Regions from separate parts of the Pseudomonas sp. SDO5215_S409 genome, predicted to be linked through region 2. Evidence: predicted binding sites of a transcription regulator. Region 2 holds the regulator's gene; each other region holds the start of a gene.
The links. The regulator FliA, encoded in region 2, starts transcription of late flagellar genes. The targets are predictions, from matches to a motif close to CTAAAGTTTNNNNNNNNNNNGCCGNTAA.
Positions count from the first base shown of each region.

Region 1: the regulator FliA is predicted to act here: its motif matches at 1,938-1,965, upstream of ACW9H9_RS08490 (methyl-accepting chemotaxis protein).
Region 3: the regulator FliA is predicted to act here: its motif matches at 4,077-4,104, upstream of motA (flagellar motor stator protein MotA).

Region 1 covers NZ_JBSVWN010000011.1:25,773-32,967, forward strand. The annotation lists gene ACW9H9_RS08490 (methyl-accepting chemotaxis protein) at 1-1,823, opposite strand, end outside; gene ACW9H9_RS08495 (LysR substrate-binding domain-containing protein) at 2,005-2,925, opposite strand; gene ACW9H9_RS08500 (NorM family multidrug efflux MATE transporter) at 3,079-4,500, shown strand; gene ACW9H9_RS08505 (putative bifunctional diguanylate cyclase/phosphodiesterase) at 4,480-6,153, opposite strand; gene rep (DNA helicase Rep) at 6,414-7,195, shown strand, end outside.
Region 2 covers NZ_JBSVWN010000014.1:5,881-13,075, reverse strand. The annotation lists gene flhF (flagellar biosynthesis protein FlhF) at 1-1,237, shown strand, start outside; gene fleN (flagellar synthesis regulator FleN) at 1,344-2,177, shown strand; gene fliA (RNA polymerase sigma factor FliA) at 2,174-2,914, shown strand; gene ACW9H9_RS10090 (chemotaxis response regulator CheY) at 3,084-3,458, shown strand; gene ACW9H9_RS10085 (protein phosphatase CheZ) at 3,477-4,265, shown strand; gene ACW9H9_RS10080 (chemotaxis protein CheA) at 4,277-6,484, shown strand; gene ACW9H9_RS10075 (protein-glutamate methylesterase/protein-glutamine glutaminase) at 6,534-7,195, shown strand, end outside.
Region 3 covers NZ_JBSVWN010000004.1:171,422-178,616, forward strand. The annotation lists gene serB (phosphoserine phosphatase SerB) at 1-680, shown strand, start outside; gene asd (archaetidylserine decarboxylase) at 723-1,583, opposite strand; gene ACW9H9_RS03575 (rhodanese-like domain-containing protein) at 1,596-2,411, opposite strand; gene ACW9H9_RS03580 (HDOD domain-containing protein) at 2,470-4,005, opposite strand; gene motA (flagellar motor stator protein MotA) at 4,172-5,023, shown strand; gene motB (flagellar motor protein MotB) at 5,027-6,049, shown strand; gene rsgA (small ribosomal subunit biogenesis GTPase RsgA) at 6,099-7,118, opposite strand.

The DNA of each region.
Region 1 (7,195 bases), on a different contig from region 2:
TGTTCCTGGGTAGCGGTAGTAATGGCGGCAAATTGCTCGCCCGCCGAGCGGCTTTGCTCGTCGATGCGCGCCAGGGCCGAGGCCACGTCGGCGTTGCGCGACAGGCCTTCCTGCATCAGGGCGTTGCCCTGTTCCATGGTGTGGATGGCGTTGCCGGTTTCTTGCTGGATGCTCTGGATCATCGAAGAAATTTCGTCCGTGGCCTGACGGGTGCGCGACGCCAGGTTGCGCACTTCGTCGGCCACCACCGCAAAGCCGCGCCCTTGCTCGCCCGCCCGGGCCGCCTCGATCGCGGCGTTGAGGGCCAGCAGGTTGGTCTGCTCGGCAATCGAGGTGATGACCCCCACGATCCCGCCGATTTCCTGCGAGCGCTGGTCCAGGGTGTTGATCACCGCTGCCGTGCTGTTCAGGGCGCTGGCAATGTGTTCCAGCGAGGACGAGGCGTCTTGCATCGAGTTGCGACCGATCTGCGTCTGGCGCGCGTTGTCCTGGGCCAGGCGCTCGGTGCTGCCCATGTTGTCGGCGATGTTCAGCGAGGTGGCGCTGAACTCTTCCACCGCACCGGCCATGCTGGTGATTTCGCCGGACTGTTGCTCCATGCCTTCATACGCCCCGCCCGACAAACCAGACAACGCCTGGGCGCGGCTGTTGACGTCTTCGGCCGCCTTGCGGATGTGCGACACCATGGTCGACAGCGCCTCACCCATCTGGTTGAAACTGCGCGCCAGTTGGCCGATTTCATCGTGGCTGGACACGTTCAGGCGCGCGCTCAAATCGCCAGCGCCCAAGGATTCGGCCTGGCGTACCAGGTCACCCAGGGGCTGCAATTTGCTGCGCAGCAGCCACACCGCGGCGGCCACGGCCAGCAGCATCGCCAGCAGGCTGCCAACCACCAGGCGCGTGCCCACGGTCCAGGTCACGGCGCGAATCTCGGCTGTGGGCATGCTTGCCACCACCGACCACGGGCCGCCGTCGAACGGCACCGCCAGGCTGTAGACGTCCTGGTTGCCGTCGCTCCAGAAGCGGCCTTTACCCGGCGCTTTCGCCAGGTCCAGCATCACCGCGATCGCCGCATCCGGCGCCTGCACGCCGGCTGGCGGCACCAGCCAGTGCTTTTGCTCGTCGAGCAGCGCCAGCGAGCCGGTCTGGCCGATGCGAAAGCGCTTGAGGTTGTTGAACTGCGCGGCTTGCGCGTCGGTGTAGTCGAAGCCGATAAACAGCACGGCGATGACATTTCCGCTCGCATCGCGTACGGGGCTGTACTGGGTCATGTAGGAACGGTCGAACAACACCGCACGACCGATGTACGCCTGACCGGCGAGCACCCGCGCATACGCCGGGCCCTGGCGGTCGAGCACGGTGCCAATGGCGCGGTTGCCGTCCTGCTTGGTCAGGGAGGTGCTGACGCGGATAAAGTCATCGCCGCTGCGCACGAACACCGTGGCCACGCCGCCGGACATCTGCTTGAACTCGTCGACGTCGGCAAAGTTGTTGTTGAGCAACTCGGTGCCCAAATACAGGCTGGGGGTTTGCACACCGGCCACCGTCACCGGCTGGTCGGCGCGCACGCTCAGGCCTACGCCGAAGCGTTTTTCGAACAGCCCGCTCAAGCGCCGGGTACTCTCGCGCAGGGTGCTGTGAAAGGTGTTGAGCTGGTCGGCCAGCAAGCGGGCTTCGCTGGCCAGGTGTTCTTCGCGGATATCCAGGTTGGCGGCATCCAGCGTGCGCAGGGCAAACACGGTGCTGCCGCTGATGACCACGACCAGTATGAGGGCCAGGGCCAGGCCCAGTTGAGAGGCGATCCGAGCGCGAGGTTGAGACATGACAGCTCCTGGCCGAGGCCAGGATCATCCTGATCTCATAGCGCAGCTCGGCAAATTATCTAAAGGGGGCACGTTGAGCCGCTAAACGGGGGGGTTGTCGGCTCTGACACAATTACTTCGGCGGGCCGGGTCAATACTTGAGCGCTTCACCCGGATATCGCACACACGGCGGCCCGCAGGCTTAACCCAGCCGCTCGACCACGGGCAATTGCATGGCCTGCACCTCACCCTGCAGAAAGTCCGCCAGCCTGCGCAGGCGCTCACCGCCGGGCCGGGTTTTGGGCCACACCAGGTAGTAGTTCTCGCCACTGGCCACGGCGGTGGGCCAGGGCAGGCTCAAGCGCCCTTGGGCCACGTCTTCGGCCACCATCAACAGGTCGCCCATGGACACGCCGTAGCCCCGGGCCGCGGCGATCATGCCCAGCTCCAGTGTGTCGAACACCTGGCCGCCCTTGAGCGACACTTGCGGCGAAAGGCCCATGCGTTCGAGCCAGTAGCGCCAGTCGCGCCGGTCGGGCGTGGGGTGCAGCAGCTCGGCACTGGCCAGCCGGGCCGCGTCCCACGGGCCGTCGTCAAGCAGGTTGGGCGCGCCCACCGGGATGAGCAGTTCGGGGAACAGGTAGCTGGCCTCCCAGTCCGGCGGGAAGTGGCCGTGGCTCAGCAGCACGGCGCAGTCGAACGGCTCCTGGTTGAAGTCCACTTGGTCCACGCTCATCCAGGCGCTGGTCAGTTGCACTTCATTGCCCGGCTGCAAGTGGCGGAACCGGCTCAGCCGCGCCAGCAGCCAGCGCATGGTCAGGGTCGAGGGTGCCTTCATGCGCAAAATGTCGTCGTCGCGGCTCAAGGTCTGGCAGGCACGCTCCAGGGCCGCAAACGCCTCGCGCACGCCGGGCAGCAACAGGCGCGCGGCCTCGGTGAGTTGCAGGGTGCGGCCACTGCGCTGAAACAAACGACAGGCAAAATGCTCTTCCAGGGTACGAATGTGCCGGCTCACCGCGCTTTGGGTGATGGACAACTCTTCTGCCGCCCGGGTGAAGGAGTGATGCCGGGACGCGGCTTCAAACGCCCGCAAGGCGTAAAGCGGAGGAAGACGACGAGGCATAGGGAAAGCTCCGACAGCGCAGTGGGCAAACCCTAACAGAATCGGTCACGCATGAGTTTTAATCATGCGAATGATCGTATTTTTCCCTTTGTGCAAAGCGCCAAGAGCGCCGAGAATCGACCCTTCCCCCCTCCCGTGACTTTTTTGAGACTGATGATCATGCAGCATCCGGCGCGTACCGAACTCTGGGCCATTCTGCGGCTGTCAGGGCCGTTGATTGCCTCACAGTTGGCCCACATGCTGATGGTGCTGACTGACACCATCATGATGGCCCGCCTGAGCCCCGAAGCCCTGGCCGGTGGCACGCTGGGCGCGGCGAGCTACACGTTCGTGTCGATTTTCTGCATCGGCGTGATCGCTTCGGTGGGCACCCTGGTGTCCATTCGCCAGGGCGCCGGCGACATCGAAGGCGCCACCCGCCTGACCCAGGCTGGGCTCTGGCTGGCGTGGCTGCTGGCGCTGGTGGGCGGCCTGTTTCTGTGGAACCTCAAACCCTTGCTGCTGCTGTTCGGCCAGACCCCGTCCAACGTGGCGTTCGCCGTGCAATTTCTGTCGATCTTGCCGTTCGCGCTGCCGGGCTACCTGTCATTCATGGCCCTGCGCGGGTTCACCAGTGCCATCGGCAAGGCCACGCCGGTGGTGGTGATTGCCACGGGCGGCACGGTGCTCAACTACGTACTCAACGATGCGTTGATCAAAGGCGCGTTCGGCCTGCCCCAGCTGGGCCTGACCGGTATCGGGCTGGTCACGGCCATCGTCGCCACCGGCATGGCATTGAGCATGATGTGGTACATCCGCCAAAGCCGCGCCTATGACGCCTACCCGCTGCGCAAAGGCCTGGCGCGGCTGAACCTTCAGTACCTGCGTGAGCTGTGGCGGTTGGGCCTGCCGATTGGCGGCACTTATGCGGTGGAGCTCGGGCTGTTTTACTTTGCAGCGCTGTGTGTCGGCACCTTGGGCACCACAAAACTGGCGTCGCACCAGGTGGCGTTGCAGATTGTGTCGGTGGCGTTCATGGTGCCCGCGGGCCTGTCGTATGCCGTCACCATGCGCATCGGCCAGCACTACGGGGCCGGGCAACTGCTGTCGGCGCGCCTGGCCGGGCGGGTCGGCATCGGCTTTGGCGCCGCGATCATGCTTGTCTTTGCGCTGGCGCTGCTGCTGTTCTCTCGCCAGTTTGTGGGCCTGTTGATAGACGTCAACAACCCGGCCTTTGTCGACGTGGTCACCCTGGCGGTCAGCCTGCTGGCGGTCGCGGCGTGGTTTGAATTGTTCGACGGCGTGCAGACCATCGCCATGGGTTGCATCCGCGGCCTGCAGGACGCCAAGACCACGTTCCTGGTGGGGTTGGTCTGTTACTGGCTGATCGGGGCGCCAGCGGCATGGCTGATGGCATTCACCCTGGGGTGGGGCACGACCGGGGTGTGGTGGGGCCTGGCGTTGGGATTGGCGTGTGCGGCGGTGAGCCTGACGTGGGCGTTCGAGGCGAAGATGAAACGCATGATTGGCCGCCAGGCCCGCGCCGCCCAGCCTGTGGGCGGCCAGGCGGCGGAGTTAAATAACCTCACCCAATGAGGTGCGCTGGCCGGCGCCGAAGGTCAGGTACTCCACCAGCTCCGGCAACGGCAGCGGCTTGCTGATCAAGTAACCCTGGGCCTGGTCGCACCCGAACAGGCGCAACAGCGCCAGTTGCTCGGGGGTTTCCACGCCTTCGGCCACCACTTCCAGGTTGAGGTTGTGGGCCAGGTTGATCATGGCGTGCACCAGCTTGCGGTTTTCTTCGCGCTCTTCCATGCCGCCGACAAAGCTCTTGTCGATCTTGAGCAAGGCAATCGGCAGGCTGTTGAGGTGCACGAACGAGGAAAAGCCGGTGCCGAAGTCGTCCAGGGAAAACCGCACGCCCAGGCGGCCCAGGGCGTCCATGGTCTGCTGGACCAGGTCGCTGCGGCGCATCACGGCGGTTTCCGTCAGTTCAAATTCCAGCCACTGCGCTTCCACGCCGCGCTCGGCAATCAAGCGGCTCAGAGTGCTGAGCAACTGGCTGTCCTGGAACTGGCGGAACGACAAATTGACAGCCATGTGCAACGGCGCAATAGCGCGCTCGCGCAACGCTTGCATGTCCCGCAGCGCCCGGGAAATCACCCAGTAGCCCAACGGCACGATCAGCCCGCTCTGCTCGGCCAGCGGCACGAATTCGCTGGGCGGCAACAGGCCCCGCTCGGCGTGACGCCAGCGCACCAGGGCTTCCAGGCCCACGATATGCCCGCCGTTCAGGTCCAGGCGCGGCTGGTAGTGCAGCTCCAGTTCATCACGACGCAAGGCGCGGCGCAGTTCGCTTTCAAGGTCGGCAAGGCTGCGGGCGTTGCGGTTGATGCGCTCGTTGAAGATGTGAAAGGTGCAGCCCTGCGTGCTCTTGGCCTGCTGCATGGCGATGTGCGCGTGCCACATGAGCGGGTCGGCGCCCGCCTTGGCCCGGGCATGGGCCACGCCCAGGCTGCAACCGATCAGCAGGCTTTCGCCGTCGATCCAGTACGGTTCGGACAACGCCTCGACAATGCGCTCGGCCATCCATTCGGCGCGCTGCGGGGCGCGGCGGGTGTCGATCAGCAGGGCGAATTCGTCGCTGCCCAGGCGCGCCAGTTGGTCCCCGGCCTCCAGCTGGCTTTTGAGCCGCGAGACGACTTGCAGGATCAGCCGGTCGCCAGCCTGATGGCCGAGGGCGTCGTTGGCGTGGCGAAAGTTGTCGAGGTCCAGGTGGCCGAGGGCAATGCCACGGCCCTCGTTTTCGGCCAGGCGGGCGGTGAGCAGCGTCTGGAACCCCTGGCGGTTGGCAATGCCGGTGAGCGGGTCTTGTTCGGCCAGGCGTTGCAGGGTGTTTTCCAGCACGCCGCGCTCGCGCACATGGCGCAGGCAGCGGCGCAATGTATCCCAATCCAAGGCATCGAGGACCAGCCAGTCGCTGACGCCCAACGGGGCGGTGGCCGGTTCCTGGTCCAGCAGCAACACGGTGGACAGGCGGCAACGGCCGGGAACGGGCTGAAGACCGGGGGTGGTCAACAACACGGCGCTTTGATCATCGTTGAACAGGGTACTCACCGCGTCCCAGTCCGGCGCGCTGATCAGCACAGCCTTGTCGCCCATCGGCGCCAGGCACTCGCGCAATAACGCCGCCCAGGCTGGCGTCTCGGCCAACAGCAGCAAACGCAAGGGTTCGAAAGGCGTAGACAAGCTAGCTCCCTAGACTCTGCAAAAGGTCGTGGCGCCGGGCGGTGTGAGGCGCACCCGGAGAATGATAGGGGTTATCAATGGCATATTGTGCGGCCATGCACCGAACAATAGCTTTAAAAAAACCCGCACATCCTGCGGCAAAGTAACAAAACCGGCAAATTTAGATCGAGTGGTACGTCACACCGTCGTACGGAGGCGGCAGAATCTTGCCAGCCTGTTAAAATGCCCGCCCTTTTGAATAACGACTCCCGAATTTTCGTATGTCCCGACTCAATCCCCGGCAGCAAGAAGCCGTGAACTACGTCGGCGGCCCTCTATTGGTGCTCGCCGGTGCCGGCTCCGGCAAGACCAGTGTGATCACCCGCAAGATCGCGCACCTGATCCAGCACTGCGGCATCCGTGCCCAGTACATCGTCGCCATGACCTTTACCAACAAGGCGGCGCGGGAAATGAAAGAGCGCGTCGGCACCCTGCTGCGCGCCGGTGAAGGCCGTGGCCTCACGGTGTGCACCTTTCACAACCTGGGCCTGAACATCATCCGCAAGGAGCATGCGCGGCTGGGCTACAAGCCCGGTTTCTCGATCTTCGATGAAACCGACGTGAAAGCCCTGATGACCGACATCATGCAAAAGGAGTACGCGGGCGACGACGGCGTGGACGAGATCAAGAACATGATCGGCGCCTGGAAAAACGACCTGATCCTGCCCGCCCAGGCCCTGGAAAACGCGCGCAACCCCAAGGAGCAGACCGCCGCCATCGTCTACACCCACTACCAGCGCACGCTCAAGGCGTTTAACGCGGTGGACTTCGACGACCTGATCCTGCAGCCCGTGAAGCTGTTCGAGGAACACGCCGACGTGCTCGAAAAGTGGCAGAACAAGGTGCGCTACCTGCTGGTGGACGAATACCAGGACACCAACGCCAGCCAGTATTTGCTGGTGAAAATGCTCATCGGCAAGCGCAACCAGTTCACCGTGGTGGGCGACGACGACCAGTCGATCTACGCCTGGCGCGGCGCCCGCCCGGAAAACCTGATGCTGCT
Region 2 (7,195 bases):
GATTATTGGCAACCGCCGCATTGCAGGCGGTGTCGAGCTGACGGCTGCCCTTGATTACCAGCCGTCGGCCCTGGCCCCTCGCGTGCCCAACATGGAGCTCGAAGACGAGCTGCGCAAGACCGCCTCGCGTATCGTCTCGGCCCAGGCCGAACTGAGCCTGCGCAGTGACGGCGACGCCAGCACCAGCCGCCAGCTGTTCGCCGGCCTGCCGCTGACTGCAGCCGAGCCGCTGGTAGAGCCGACGTTTGTCGAGCCACCACGCCCTGCCGCGCCAGCCCCGGCCCCGTCTGTGGACTCGCGTGCGCTGGACTCGATGCGCAGCGAGCTCAATGGCCTGCGCGAATTGCTGGAAGTGCAACTGGGTTCGCTGGCCTGGACCCAACTGCAAGGCAGCAAGCCGCAGCAGGCCAACCTGTGGCGCCGCTTGCAACGCATCGGCTTGTCCGGCCCGTTGTCACGCGACCTGCTGGCGCTGACCACCGAAATCGACGACCCGCGCCAAGCCTGGCGCATGCTCTTGGCGCACCTGGCGCGCATGATCGTCACCCCGGAACTCGAACCCCTGGAAGAAGGCGGCGTGATCGCCATGGTCGGCCCCGCCGGCATGGGCAAGACCACCACGCTGGCCAAGCTCGCGGCGCGCTACGTGCTCAAGTACGGCGCGCAGAACATTGCGCTGGTCAGCATGGACAGCTACCGCATTGGCGCCCAGGAGCAGCTCAGGACCCTGGGCCGTATCCTCAATGTGCCGGTTACGCACCTGGACCCAGGCCAGTCGCTGGTCAACGCGCTTGACCCGCTGCTGCGCAAGCGCGTGGTGTTGATCGACACCGCAGGCCTGCAAGCCAGTGATCCGGCGCTGCGCATGCAGCTCGAGAGCCTGGCCGGTCGCGGGATCAAGGCAAAGAATTACCTGGTGCTGGCCACCACCAGCCAGAAGCAGGTGCTGACCGCCGCCTACCACAGCTACAAGCGCTGCGGGCTGGCCGGTTGCATCCTGACTAAACTCGACGAAACCGCCAACCTGGGCGAAGTGCTGAGCCTGGCCATCGCCCATGAGTTGCCGGTGGCTTACCTGACCGACGGGCCGCGCATCCCGGATGATTTGCATCTGCCGCGCCGTCACCAGTTGGTCAGCCGTGCCGTGAGCATACAAATGCAGGAAGAACCCAGTGAGGAAGCGATGGCCGACATGTTCGCGGACCTCTACCACAGCCCGGCCAAACAGGTCGGCTGAGGGCAATATGAATACAGTGCAATGTACCTACATCGGTGGTCTGCAAGCGGTTAACGCGGCCAGCCTGTGTAGCCTGCGTCTCAGCAAGACAAGGTAAAGAAAGAACATGGGCAGCATGCATCCCGTACAGGTGATCGCGGTGACCGGCGGCAAAGGTGGCGTCGGGAAAACTAACGTGTCAGTGAATTTGTCCCTGGCCCTGGCAGAGCTTGGCCGTCGGGTCATGCTGCTGGACGCGGACCTGGGGCTGGCGAACGTCGACGTTCTGCTGGGCCTGACGCCCAAACACACCCTGGCCGATGTGATCGAGGGCCGGTGCGACCTGCGCGATGTGTTGCTGCAAGGCCCCGGCGGGATCCGTATCGTGCCCGCCGCCTCCGGCACCCAGAGCATGGTGCACCTGAGCCCGGCCCAGCACGCGGGCCTGATTCAGGCGTTCAGCGACATTGGCGACAACCTTGACGTGCTGGTGATCGACACCGCCGCCGGCATTGGCGAGTCCGTGGTCAGCTTCGTGCGCGCCGCGCAGGAAGTCCTGTTGGTGGTGTGCGACGAACCCACCTCGATCACCGACGCCTACGCCCTGATCAAACTGCTTAACCGTGACTACGGCATGAACCGCTTTCGCGTGCTGGCCAACATGGCCCAGAGCCCGCAAGAGGGGCGCAACCTGTTCGCCAAGTTGACCAAGGTCACGGATCGCTTCCTCGACGTCGCCTTACAATACGTGGGCGCCGTGCCCTACGACGAGTGTGTGCGCAAGGCTGTGCAAAAGCAGCGTGCCGTCTATGAAGCGTTCCCTCGTTCCAAATGCGCGCTGGCGTTCAAGGCCATTGCCCAGAAGGTCGATACCTGGCCGTTGCCCGCCAACCCGCGGGGGCATCTGGAGTTTTTCGTCGAGCGATTGGTGCATCAGACGAGCGCGGGACCGGTGCTATGACAGCGAGCGGCTACAACCTTTACAAAAAGTCGGCACGTGACAGCCAGGTGGAGCTGATCGAGCGCTATGCGCCGCTGGTCAAGCGCATCGCCTATCACTTGCTGGCGCGCCTGCCGGCCAGTGTGCAGGTCGAGGACCTGATCCAGGCCGGCATGATCGGCCTGCTGGAGGTGTCGACCAAGTACGACGCGAGCAAGGGCGCGAGTTTCGAGACGTACGCGGGTATCCGTATTCGCGGCGCGATGCTCGATGAGGTGCGTAAAGGTGACTGGGCCCCGCGTTCGGTGCACCGAAATACCCGGATGGTCAGTGACGCCATTCGCGCAATTGAAGCAAAAACCGGCCGTGACGCTAAAGATCATGAAGTTGCGGCCGAACTCCAATTGAGTCTCGATGATTACTACGGGATTTTGAACGATACCTTGGGCAGCCGCTTGTTCAGTTTCGACGACCTGTTGCAGGACGGCGAACACGAAGGGCTGCACGAGGACGGCGCGAGTGCTCACCTGGAACCTTCGCGCGACCTGGAAGATGAACGCTTCCAGGGCGCCCTGGCAGAGGCGATCGCCAACCTGCCGGAGCGTGAGCGGCTGGTGTTGGCGCTGTACTACGACGAAGAGCTGAACCTCAAGGAAATCGGTGAGGTCCTGGGGGTCAGCGAATCGCGCGTAAGCCAGTTGCACAGCCAGTGCGCCGCCCGCTTGCGGGGGCGTTTGGGTGAGTGGCGAGCGCGCTGACACGCAGTGTGGGGACACTGTGAACGACACCGCCAGGGCGCAGGTCTTGGTGGTATTGGCCCGTGGTGCACCCCTGGCAGTCCTTTTTGTGTAACGCCTGTTGATTGAAATGGCGCGTCCAGCAGCTGGGCGCGTTTAAGACTGCTTGGAGGTCGAATTGGACAAGAACATGAAAATCCTCATCGTTGATGATTTTTCAACGATGCGGCGGATCATAAAAAACCTGTTGCGTGACCTGGGGTTCACCAACACGATCGAGGCGGATGACGGGTTGACCGCCATTCCGATCCTCAACAGCGGCAGCGTCGACTTTCTGGTAACCGACTGGAACATGCCGGGCATGACCGGTATCGATCTGCTGCGCCACGTGCGCGCGGATGAAAAACTGCGCAACCTCCCTGTGCTGATGGTCACCGCCGAAGCCAAGCGCGAGCAGATCATCGAAGCTGCCCAGGCCGGGGTCAACGGCTATGTGGTCAAGCCCTTCACCGCCTTGGCGTTGAAAGAGAAGATCGAAAAGATCTTCGAGCGCATCCACGGTTGATGCCACCACGGGGGAGCTATGGAGCCTAAAGAAACATCTCAGAGCGATTTTGAGTCGACGCTGAAAAAACACGCTCAGGAGCTGGTCCAGAGCCTTGAAAAAGGCCAGTTCGGCGATGCGGTGCAGTTGATCCACGAGCTCAACCAGACCCGTGACCGCGGCTTGTACCAGGAAGTGGGCAAGCTCACCCGTGAGCTGCACAGTGCGATCGTCAATTTTCACATTGACCCGCACATGCCCCAGGCCGAGGAAGTGTCGCAGATCACCGATGCCACCGAGCGCCTGTCCTATGTGGTCAGGCTGACTGAGGCGGCGGCCAACCGCACCATGGACCTGGTGGAAAACGCCACGCCGCTGGTCAATGGCATGGCCACCGAGGCCAAGGCCCTGAGCACGGACTGGGGGCGCTTCATGCGCCGGGAAGTGGGCGCCGAAGAGTTTCGCGAGCTGGCGCGCCGGGTCGACAGTTTTCTCAACCGCAGCGAGCAGGAGAGCCGCACGGTATCGAGCAACCTGAACGACATTCTGCTGGCGCAGGATTACCAGGACCTCACCGGCCAGGTGATCAAGCGCGTGACCCAACTGGTCACCGAAGTGGAAAGCAACCTGCTCAAACTGGTGTTGATGGCCAGCCAGGTGGACCGCTTTGCCGGTATCGAACATGACCGCGCGGCGATCCTCTCGGAAAAAGATCCACAAAAACACCTCGCCAAGGGTGAAGGTCCGCAGATTCATGCCGATAAACGTGAAGACGTCGTATCCGGACAAGATGACGTAGACGATTTGCTGTCCAGTTTAGGCTTCTAAGGAGCACGCACATGAGCTTCGGCGCCGATGAAGAAATCCTTCAGGATTTCCTTGTAGAGGCCGGCGAAATTTTAGAGCAGCTGTCGGAACAACTGGTCGAGCTGGAAAGCCGACCGGACGATGCCAACCTGCTCAATGCCATTTTTCGCGGTTTTCACACTGTAAAAGGGGGCGCCGGCTTCCTCCAGCTCCATGAGCTGGTGGAGTGCTGCCACATCGCCGAGAACGTGTTCGACATCCTGCGCAAGGGTGAGCGGCACGTCGACTCGGCATTGATGGACGTGATTCTCGAAGCACTGGATGCGGTCAACGGCATGTTTGGCGAGGTGCGCGACCGTGCGCCGATCACCGCGGCCACCCCGCAACTGCTGGCGGCCCTGACGCGCCTGGCAGAACCTGCCGACAACGCACCCGCGCCTGTTGCCGTTGCGGCGCCCGCGCCGGTGGAAGAGCCTGCGGGCGATGTGACCGACAGCGAATTCGAACAACTGCTGGACTCGTTGAACGCCGTCAAGGCTCAGGCCGAGGCGCCCGCTGCGGCGCCTGCTGCGGCCCAGGCGTCGGAAGACATTACGGACGCTGAGTTCGAGTCCCTGCTGGACCAATTGCACGGCAAGGGGCAGTTCGCCCCCGACGCCGTGGCCGCCGCGCCAGCACCTGCCCAGGTGCCGACACCGGCCAACACCGATATTACCGACGACGAATTCGAAGCCCTGCTGGACCAGTTGCACGGCAAAGGCACGTTTGCCGCCGACGCACTGCCGGAAGTGGCCGCCGTGGCCGCTGCGCCGACCCTCGCGGCCCCGGCCGCTGCCGCGCCCGCCGACGATGGCTTGATTACCGATAACGAGTTCGAAGCCCTGCTGGATGAACTGCACGGCAAGGGCAAGTTTTCTGACGTGGCCCAGGCGCCCGCTGCCACTGCTGCCGTGGCCGCACCGGCCCCGGCCGCCGTCGCCAAGCCCGCAGCGCCCGCCCCGGCAAAACCGGCCCCGGCACCTGCCCGTGCCGTGGCCGCGCCCGCCCCGGAAAAATCCCCGGTCAGCGAAGCCGAAACCACCGTGCGCGTCGACACCGCACGCCTGGACGACATCATGAACATGGTCGGCGAACTGGTGCTGGTGCGTAATCGCCTGGTGCGCCTGGGCCTCAACAGCAGCGACGAGGCCATGCAAAAGGCCGTGTCGAACCTGGACGTGGTCACCGCCGACCTGCAAACCGCCGTGATGAAAACGCGGATGCAGCCGATCAAGAAAGTCTTCGGCCGCTTCCCGCGCCTGGTTCGCGACCTGGCGCGCCAGCTCAAAAAAGAGATCAACCTGGAGTTGGTGGGCGAAGAAACCGACCTGGACAAAAACCTCGTCGAGGCCCTGGCCGACCCGCTGGTGCACTTGGTGCGCAACGCGGTTGACCACGGCGTGGAAACCCCGGAAGAGCGCGAAGCCGCGGGCAAGAACCGCCTGGGCAAGGTGATTCTGGCGGCCGAACAGGAAGGCGACCACATCCTGCTGTCGATCACCGACGACGGCAAGGGCATGGACCCGACCGTTCTGCGCAACATCGCGGTCAAGCGCGGCGTGATGGACAAGGACGCCGCCGACCGCCTCACCGACACCGACTGCTACAACCTGATCTTTGCCCCGGGCTTCTCGACCAAGACCGAGATCTCTGACGTGTCCGGCCGCGGCGTGGGCATGGACGTGGTGAAGACCAAGATCAGCCAGCTCAACGGCTCGATCAACATCTACTCGACCAAGGGCCAGGGCTCCAAGATCGTTATCAAGGTGCCGCTGACGCTGGCGATCATGCCCACCCTGATGGTGATGCTGGGCAACCAGGCGTTCGCCTTCCCGTTGGTCAACGTCAACGAGATCTTCCACTTGGACCTGTCGCGCACCAACGTGGTGGACGGCCAGGAAGTGGTGATCGTGCGTGACAAGGCATTGCCGCTGTTCTACCTCAAGCGCTGGCTGGTGGCTTCGGCCAAGCATGAGGAGCAGCGTGAAGGTCACGTGGTGATCCTGTCCGTGGGCACCCAGCGCATCGGCTTTGTGGTCGATCAACTGGTGGGCCAGGAAGAAGTGGTCATCAAGCCTTTGGGCAAAATGCTGCAAGGAACGCCAGGCATGTCGGGCGCGACCATTACCGGTGACGGTCGGATCGCGCTGATTCTCGATGTTCCGAGCATGCTCAAGCGTTACGCCGCACGGCGTATTTGATTCTGGCAGGGCAGGGCGGTAGGCCCTCGCCCGGCCTAACGGAGTGTTTATGGCAGTCAAGGTCCTGGTGGTGGACGACTCGGGTTTCTTCCGCCGCCGCGTCTCGGAAATTCTTTGCGCCGACCCGACCATCCAGGTGGTCGGCACGGCCAACAACGGCAAAGAGGCGATTGATCAAGCCCTGGCGTTGAAGCCGGACGTGATCACCATGGACTACGAGATGCCGATGATGGACGGCATCACGGCGGTGCGGCACATCATGCAGCGCTGCCCGACCCCGGTGTTGATGTTCTCCTCGCTCACCCATGAAGGCGCCCGGGTCACCCTGGATGCGCTGGATGCGGGCGCAGTGGACTTCTTGCCGAAGAACTTCGAAGACATCTCGCGCAACCCCGACAAGGTCAGGCAACTGCTGTGCGAGAAGGTCCACAGCATTTCGCGCAGTAACCGCCGTAGCCTGTTCAGTACGCCGTCGCCAGCCCCGGTGGCGCCGCCGGTGGCCACGCCGGGCAGTTTGGGGCGGCCTGCACCTGCGCCTGCGCCCGCCCCGGTTGCGCGCCCTCTGGTCGCGCCCGTGCGCACTCCGGCGCACGTCGCTCATTCGCCAGCGCTCAAACGCAAGGCCTACAAGCTGGTGGCGATTGGTACGTCCACCGGCGGCCCGGTCGCCCTACAGCGGGTACTGACCCAGCTACCGGCGAACTTCCCGGC
Region 3 (7,195 bases), on a different contig from region 2:
CCTTCCAGGAAGATTCGCTGTTTCGCCGCAACCGCCGTTTGGCGGTGTTCGATATGGACTCCACACTGATCGAAGCCGAAGTCATCGATGAGCTGGCCAAGGCGGCCGGTGTGGGCGAGCAGGTGTCGGCGATTACCGAACGTGCCATGGCCGGTGAGCTGGATTTTCGCGCCAGTTTCAAGGAGCGCCTGGCGTTGCTCAAAGGGCTGGATGTGGGCGTGCTGGACGCTATCGGCGCGTCCCTGCGCCTGACCGAGGGCGCTGAAACGCTGTTCGCCGAACTCAAGCGTCTGGGTTACAAGACCGCCATCCTGTCGGGCGGCTTCACCTACTTCGCCAAACAGTTGCAGGCCAAGCTGGGCATCGACTATGTGTTCGCCAACGAGCTGGAAGTGGTGGATGGCAAAGTGACCGGCGTGGCGGTCGAGCCGATTGTGGACGCGCAGCGCAAGGCGGATTTGCTCAAGGAGCTGGCCCACAAGGAAGGTTTGCGTCTGGAGCAGACCATTGCGGTGGGCGACGGCGCCAACGATTTGCCGATGCTGGCGATCGCCGGGCTGGGCGTGGCGTTTCGGGCCAAGCCTTTGGTCAAACAATCGGCCAAGCAGGCGATTTCGACCTTGGGGCTGGACGGGGTGCTGTATCTGCTGGGCTTGCGCGACCGCGACGGTCAGCTGTAACCCAATGACCGTTCCCACGCCTGCGTGGGAACGGTCATCACCTCAGGCGTTGGGTGAGCCGATGCCTTGGCCCATCTGCACCGGCGAGCCTGCCGCCAGTTCTTCAGCCCATTTCACCTGACCTGGCCCGAACAGCACGATGGCGGTCGAACCCAGCTTGAAGCGGCCCAGTTCCGCACCTTTTTCCAGGTGGATCGGCGCACGCGCCGCTTCGTCGTAACGGAAGGTTTTCAGCTCGCGCTTGGGCGGCGTCACCAGCCCGGCCCACACGGTTTCAACCGACGCCACGATCATCGCGCCCACCAACACCACGGCCATCGGGCCGCGCTCGGTGTCGAACAGGCACACCACGCGCTCGTTGCGGGCGAACAACTCTGGCACGTTTTCGGCGGTGGTCTGGTTGACCGAGAAAATTCGGCCTGGCACGTAGACCATTTCCCGCAGCGTGCCAGCCAATGGCATGTGCACGCGGTGGTAGTCCTTGGGCGAAAGATAAATAGTGGCGAAGTCGCCGCCCATGAACGGCGCCGCCGCGGCGGCGTCACCGCCGAGCAGTTCCAGCACGCTGAAGCTGTGGCCCTTGGCCTGGAACACCCGGCCATGTTCGATCGGGCCGAGCTGGCTGACGGCACCGTCGGCCGGGCTCAGTACGGCACCTGGAGTCGGGTCCAGCGGGCGCGCGCCGTCTTTCAGGGCGCGGGTGAAGAACGCGTTGAAGTGCTCGTAGGCGGTCAGGTCTTCGACCAGTGCCTGGGACATGTCCACTTGATAGCGCTTGGCGAACCAGGCGGTGAAGGCGTTCTTGAACCAGCGCACACGGCACTCGGCAACGCACCCGGCCAATCGCGACAGCAAGTGGTGGGGCAGCAGGTACTGGCTGATGATGAACAACTGCTTTTTCATTGAAACTGTCCTTTAAATCTCGACAGGGGTGTCGGGGTGGTTGCCCCATTCGCCCCAGGAACCGGCATAACCTTTGACTCGCGGATAACCGAGCGCCTTGGCCACCAGGTAGGTGAAGCCAGAACGGTGGTGAGTCTGGCAATGAGTGATGATTTCTTTGTCGCGGGTCAGGCCCAGGTCTTCCAGCACCTGTGGCATGTCGCGACGGATGCGCAGGTTGCGCGCCTTGTCCATGCCCGCCGTCCACTCGAAGTTCACGGCGCCGGGGATGTGCCCGCCTTTGGCCGCGAGGACTTTTTCGCCGGAGTATTCCAGCGGGCTGCGCGCGTCCCACACGCCCAGGTCGGCGGCGCCCAGGCGGCTTTGCAGGTATTCGCGGGTGGCGGTGGGCGTGTCGTGCAGGGTCAGGCTGACGGGGCCGCCGACGGGGGCCGGAACCTCGGTGGACACCGGGTGTTTTTCGTCCAGCCAGGCCAACAGCCCGCCGTCGAGGTAGTGGTAGTTCGGATGGCCGATCACATCGAGCATCCAGATAAAGCGCCCGGCCCAACCGCCGCCTTCGTCGTCGTACACCACGTAGGTGGCGTCGGCGGTATGGCCCAGTTCGCCGAACAGCCTTTGCAGCTCAGCCTTGCCCGGCAACAGGCCCGGCGCCGGTGGCTGGCCCAGTTGGGTGCGCTTGGGGTCGACGAAGCGGGCGCCACGGATATGCCCTTCGGCATACCGCGCAGCGCTGGTCAGGTCCACCAGAATCAGGTGTTCGGCATCAAGGCGACTCAGCAGGTCGCGGGGCTCGATAACCAGCGGCAAGCCAGAGAAGTCAGGCATGTGAAGCCTCCTGGGCATAAAAATGGGGCGCTAAGGGAGGGCGATTGTAGCGCAAGCGTCAGGCGCTGCGGTTGGTAAAGCTGTGCAGGGCTTTTTCGATGCACTGGGCGGTTTTGCCGAAGGCTTGCACGGTGGTTTCCGAGAACGGCCCGCCGCCCTGGTCGACAATCGCGAGCATCACCACCCGGCCATTGGCGCTCAGCGAGCGTAACAGCAGGTGCTCGCCATTGAACAGGCGGCGCAGCAGCGGCGGCAGCAGCGGGGCGAATTGGGCGTGGTTGTCGGGCGTCAGGCGCACTTGGGCGGTCTTTTGCAGCAGGCGTTGCAGCAGCGTGCTGTGCGTGACGTCCAGGCTCAGGTGATCGGCTTCCTTGGGCAGGCCAGCCGCCTGATGGGCACGCAAGGTGCTCTGGGCTTTGTCTGTCATCAGCAACAGAACCCGTTGCATGCCGCACGCCACCAGGGCTTCCCGGGCGCAGGTGGTCAGGTGCATGGCGTTGGCAAAACGGCTTGGTTCCACCAGCAACTCAGTGCAGCGGCGACGCCAGAGGGCCAGGGATTCGGCGGTAGGCGGCGGTGCTGGCAACAAACCGTGATGCACCCGTTGCACATGCCACGGCCAGATCAGCGACAGGGCCGGGTGCCAGAGGTCGGGCAACAGGTTGTTGCGGGCGCTGGTCACCGCTTGTTGGTGAGCCTGTTGCTGCACATCGGCCAGCGGCTGTTGCAGGTACAGCGCGGTGAGGTACTGCCAGCGCTGGGTGTGCGGGCACGTCCAGGACTCCTGCGCCGCCAGCGCCATGCCGTTGGCCAGTAAAACCGTATTGGCCGGTTGATTCAGCCAGCGGCGCAGTGACGGGTCGGCGTCCAGCAACTGTTGCTGGCGCAGCGGTGCGTCTTCGCGGGCGATGTGCAGCGCCTTGACCAGCAGACGCTGTTCGGTAAGCAGCAGCGTATAGCCCTGGGACACCCAGATCGGCAGGCGCCACGCCTCGGTCAGCCCAAGGCACAGGTCCAGCAGGCGCACGCCAAAGAGTTCCTGTTCCACTGTGTGTGCAGGCTGGCCTTTGTGGATGACCCGCAGTTCCCATGCTTCCAGCAATTTGGGGTAGGCGATCGCCATTGGCCATAGTGGCGACAGGAACAACAGGCTGCCCCAATGAATGTCTTGCCACAGCCGTGCCAGGCGGCTGGCGAACAGGCCGTTGGCTTGTTGCGAGGCGTGCTGGCTGATCAACTGCAATTGGCGCAACGCCGCCGGGATCTCATGGGCGGGCACCGAAGGCAGGCGCGCCAGCAACTCCTGGGTACGTTTGAGGCCCAGGCGGTTGATTGCCACTTCAAGGTTTTCGGCGGGTTCGGCCAGGCTGCCATGCGTATGGTGGTTGGCTTCGCGCATCACGCTGAGCGCCAGCGCCGGGCTGTTTTGCATCAGTTCTGCAATATCGCGCAACGAACTGCGGTTGTCGGCGATCGCCTTGCACACCCGATCGTGACTAGTCTTGGGAACAGGCAACAGCACCGCATCCAGGCACTTTATCCAGGCAGCTAGGTCGGCAGGTTTTTGAGTCGGGGCTTTGGTTTCTTTGGCCATGATTGGGGCGCGATCATCACTTGCGGTCAACACGCCCGGAGCGGGCCGAACTGGCTTTTCGCCGTAACGGGCTATAGTCTGGCGCAGATTTGCCGATAAGTAGAAGAAGAGTTTTTAGAACTTCCGAATATGTCCATGAACCCGACGGCGTAAGTACCCCTCTCCTATGGCTAAAATTATCGGCATCATCGTCGTCATCGCCAGCGTGCTCGGCGGCTACGTCCTGTCCCACGGTAAAATTGCGGCGCTGATCCAGCCCTTTGAAGTGCTGATTATCGGCGGCGCAGCCTTTGGTGCATTCCTGCAGGCCAACCCCGGCTACATGACGATGCACGTGATCAAAAAGTCGCTGGGCATGTTCAGCTCGCGCTTCTCCCACACCTTCTACCTGGAAGTGCTGGGCCTGATCTACGAGATCCTCAACAAGAGCCGCCGCGAAGGCATGATGGCCATTGAGGGCGACATCGAAGACGCCGCCGCCAGCCCGATTTTCGCCAAATACCCGGCCGTGCTCAAAGACGAGCGCATGACCGCTTACATCTGCGATTACTTGCGCATCATGTCGTCCGGCAACATGGCTCCCCATGAGCTGGAAGGCCTGTTCGACATGGAGCTGTTCAGCCTCAAGGAAGAGCTGGAGCACCCGTCCCACGCCGTGACCGGCATTGCTGACGGCATGCCCGGCTTCGGTATTGTGGCGGCCGTACTCGGTATTGTCGTGACCATGGCATCCCTGGGCGAAGGCGACCAGAAGGCTATCGGTATGCACGTGGGTGCGGCGCTGGTGGGGACCTTCTTCGGTATTCTCGCGGCCTACGGCTTTTTTGGTCCGCTGGCGACGTCCTTGTCTCACGATGCCAAGGAAGAGTTGAACATTTACGAAGCGATCAAGGCATCGTTGGTGGCTTCTGCTTCCGGGATGCCGCCGTCGCTGGCGGTCGAGTTCGGGCGCAAGGTCTTGTACCCCAAGCACCGTCCAAGCTTCGTCGAGCTGGAACAAGCGGTTCGCGGTCGCTAAGCCATGGAAAACAACCAGCCGATCATCATCAAGCGCGTCAAGCGCTTTGCTGCGGGGCATCATGGCGGCGCCTGGAAAATCGCCTTCGCCGACTTTGCGACGGCGATGATGGCGTTCTTCCTGGTGCTGTGGCTGATGTCCACGGCCACGCCTGAGCAGAAAATCGCCATCGCCGGTTACTTCAAAGACCCCATTGGGTTTTCCGAAAGCGGCACCCCGTTCGTGATCGACCTGGGCGGCTCGCCACAACTGGCGCCCGAGCGCACCATCAACCCGGAAATCAAGACCGAGTCGCCGCCGACCAATATCCCCATCGAGCGCGAAACCGTCGAGAGCATGGCTGAACAGGTCGAGCAGGAGCGCCTTGAGCTGCTCATGCAGGAGCTGCAAACCAAGGTCGACGATAACCCGCAGTTGCAGAAGTTCAAGGACCAGATCCAGTTCCAGATCACGCCGGACGGCCTGCGCATCCAGATCATGGACGCGGCGAACCGCCCGATGTTCGACTCTGGCAGCGCGCGCCTCAAGCCGTACTTCGAGGACATCCTGCTGGCCATGTCCGACACCATCAAGGCGGTGCCGAACAAGATCAGCGTGAGCGGCCACACCGATGCCAAGCCCTATGCCGGGCAAGGTGACTTCGGCAACTGGGAACTCTCGGCCAACCGCGCCAACGCCGCCCGTCGGGTGCTGGTGGCCGGGGGTTACCCGGACCCGCAAGTGGCGCGGGTGGTGGGCTTTGCCTCTTCGCAATTGTTTGACATCAAAGACCCGTTCAACCCGGTCAACCGCCGTATCGACATCGTGGTACTGACCAAAAAAGCCCAGCGGGCGATTGAAGGCGAACAGGGCGCGGTAACGCCGCAACCCACTCAGGGCGACGGCGCGCCGGGCGAAGTCCCGGTTGACCCAAATGCGCTGCCCCCGGAGCAAGAACCACTGCCGGCGCATGAACTGCGCCAGAAGCTGAACCTGTTTGATGACGGCGCAGTGAAGGACCCGACGCAGCCCGCGACGGGTTCATAAAGCCGATTCAACAAGGCCGCGATTATCGCGGCCTTGTTGTAGGGATCGACTAGTAACTACTGTCCGGCAAGCTCGCAATAATCGACCGGTAGCTGTTCATCCGCTGCTGCTGCACCCGGCCATCTTCCAGCGCCTTGAGCAGGGCGCACCCCGGTTCGCGGTCATGCTTGCAGTCGCGAAAGCGGCAGGTGCCGATCAGGTCGTTGAACTCGATAAAGCCCGCCTCGACATCGGCGCGGCTGACGTGGCCCAGGCCGAATTCGCGAATCCCCGGGGAGTCGATCAACTCGCCGCCGCCTGGGAAGTGGAACAGACGCGCGGTGGTGGTGGTGTGGGTGCCTTGGCCGGACAGCTCCGACAGCGGCCCCACGCGGGTTTCGACCTCGGGCAGCAGGCTGTTGACCAGCGACGACTTGCCCACGCCCGACTGGCCCACGAACACGCTGATGCGCCCGTCCAGCTGTTCCTGCAACTGTTGCATGCCGTTGCCGTGGTGCGCAGACACCTCCAGCACCGGGTAACCCAGTTGCCGGTACACCGCCAGCAGCGCGTTGAGCGCCGGGGCGTTTTGCTCGTCGATCAGGTCGAACTTGTTCAGCAGCAGTAGCGGGCGGATGCCTGCGTGTTCGGCCGCGACCAGGTAGCGGTCGATCAGGTTGGCGTGGGGCTCGGGCAGTGGCGCGAACACGATGACGATCATGTCGACGTTGGCCGCCACTGGCTTGAGTTGGCCCCGGCTGTCGGGACGGCGCAGTTCGGTGGTGCGCGGCAGCTGGGCGACGATCACGCCGATGCCCTGGTTGCCAGCGCGCCACACCACTTGGTCGCCGGTCACCAGGGCAGGCAGGTTGGCGCGCAGGTGGCAGCGCGACACTGTGCCGTCCTGGGCCTCGACTTCCACCTGCACACCGAAATGCGCGATCACCAGGCCCGTTTGTTCGGGGCCCAGGTCGCCGCCTTCCAGTGCTTCCACGGCGGAAGATTCACGCTTGGCGGCGCGAGCGGCGCGTTCGCCCTGAATCTTTTCGATGCGCCAGTTTTGGCGACGGTTGAGCTGGCGTTTGGCCATGGGTGTTCCGTGTCGATAATGCAAAGGTTAGGTAAAACGGTCGCGAGTCTAGCACGCCCTGCCTGCTAAACTGCGCA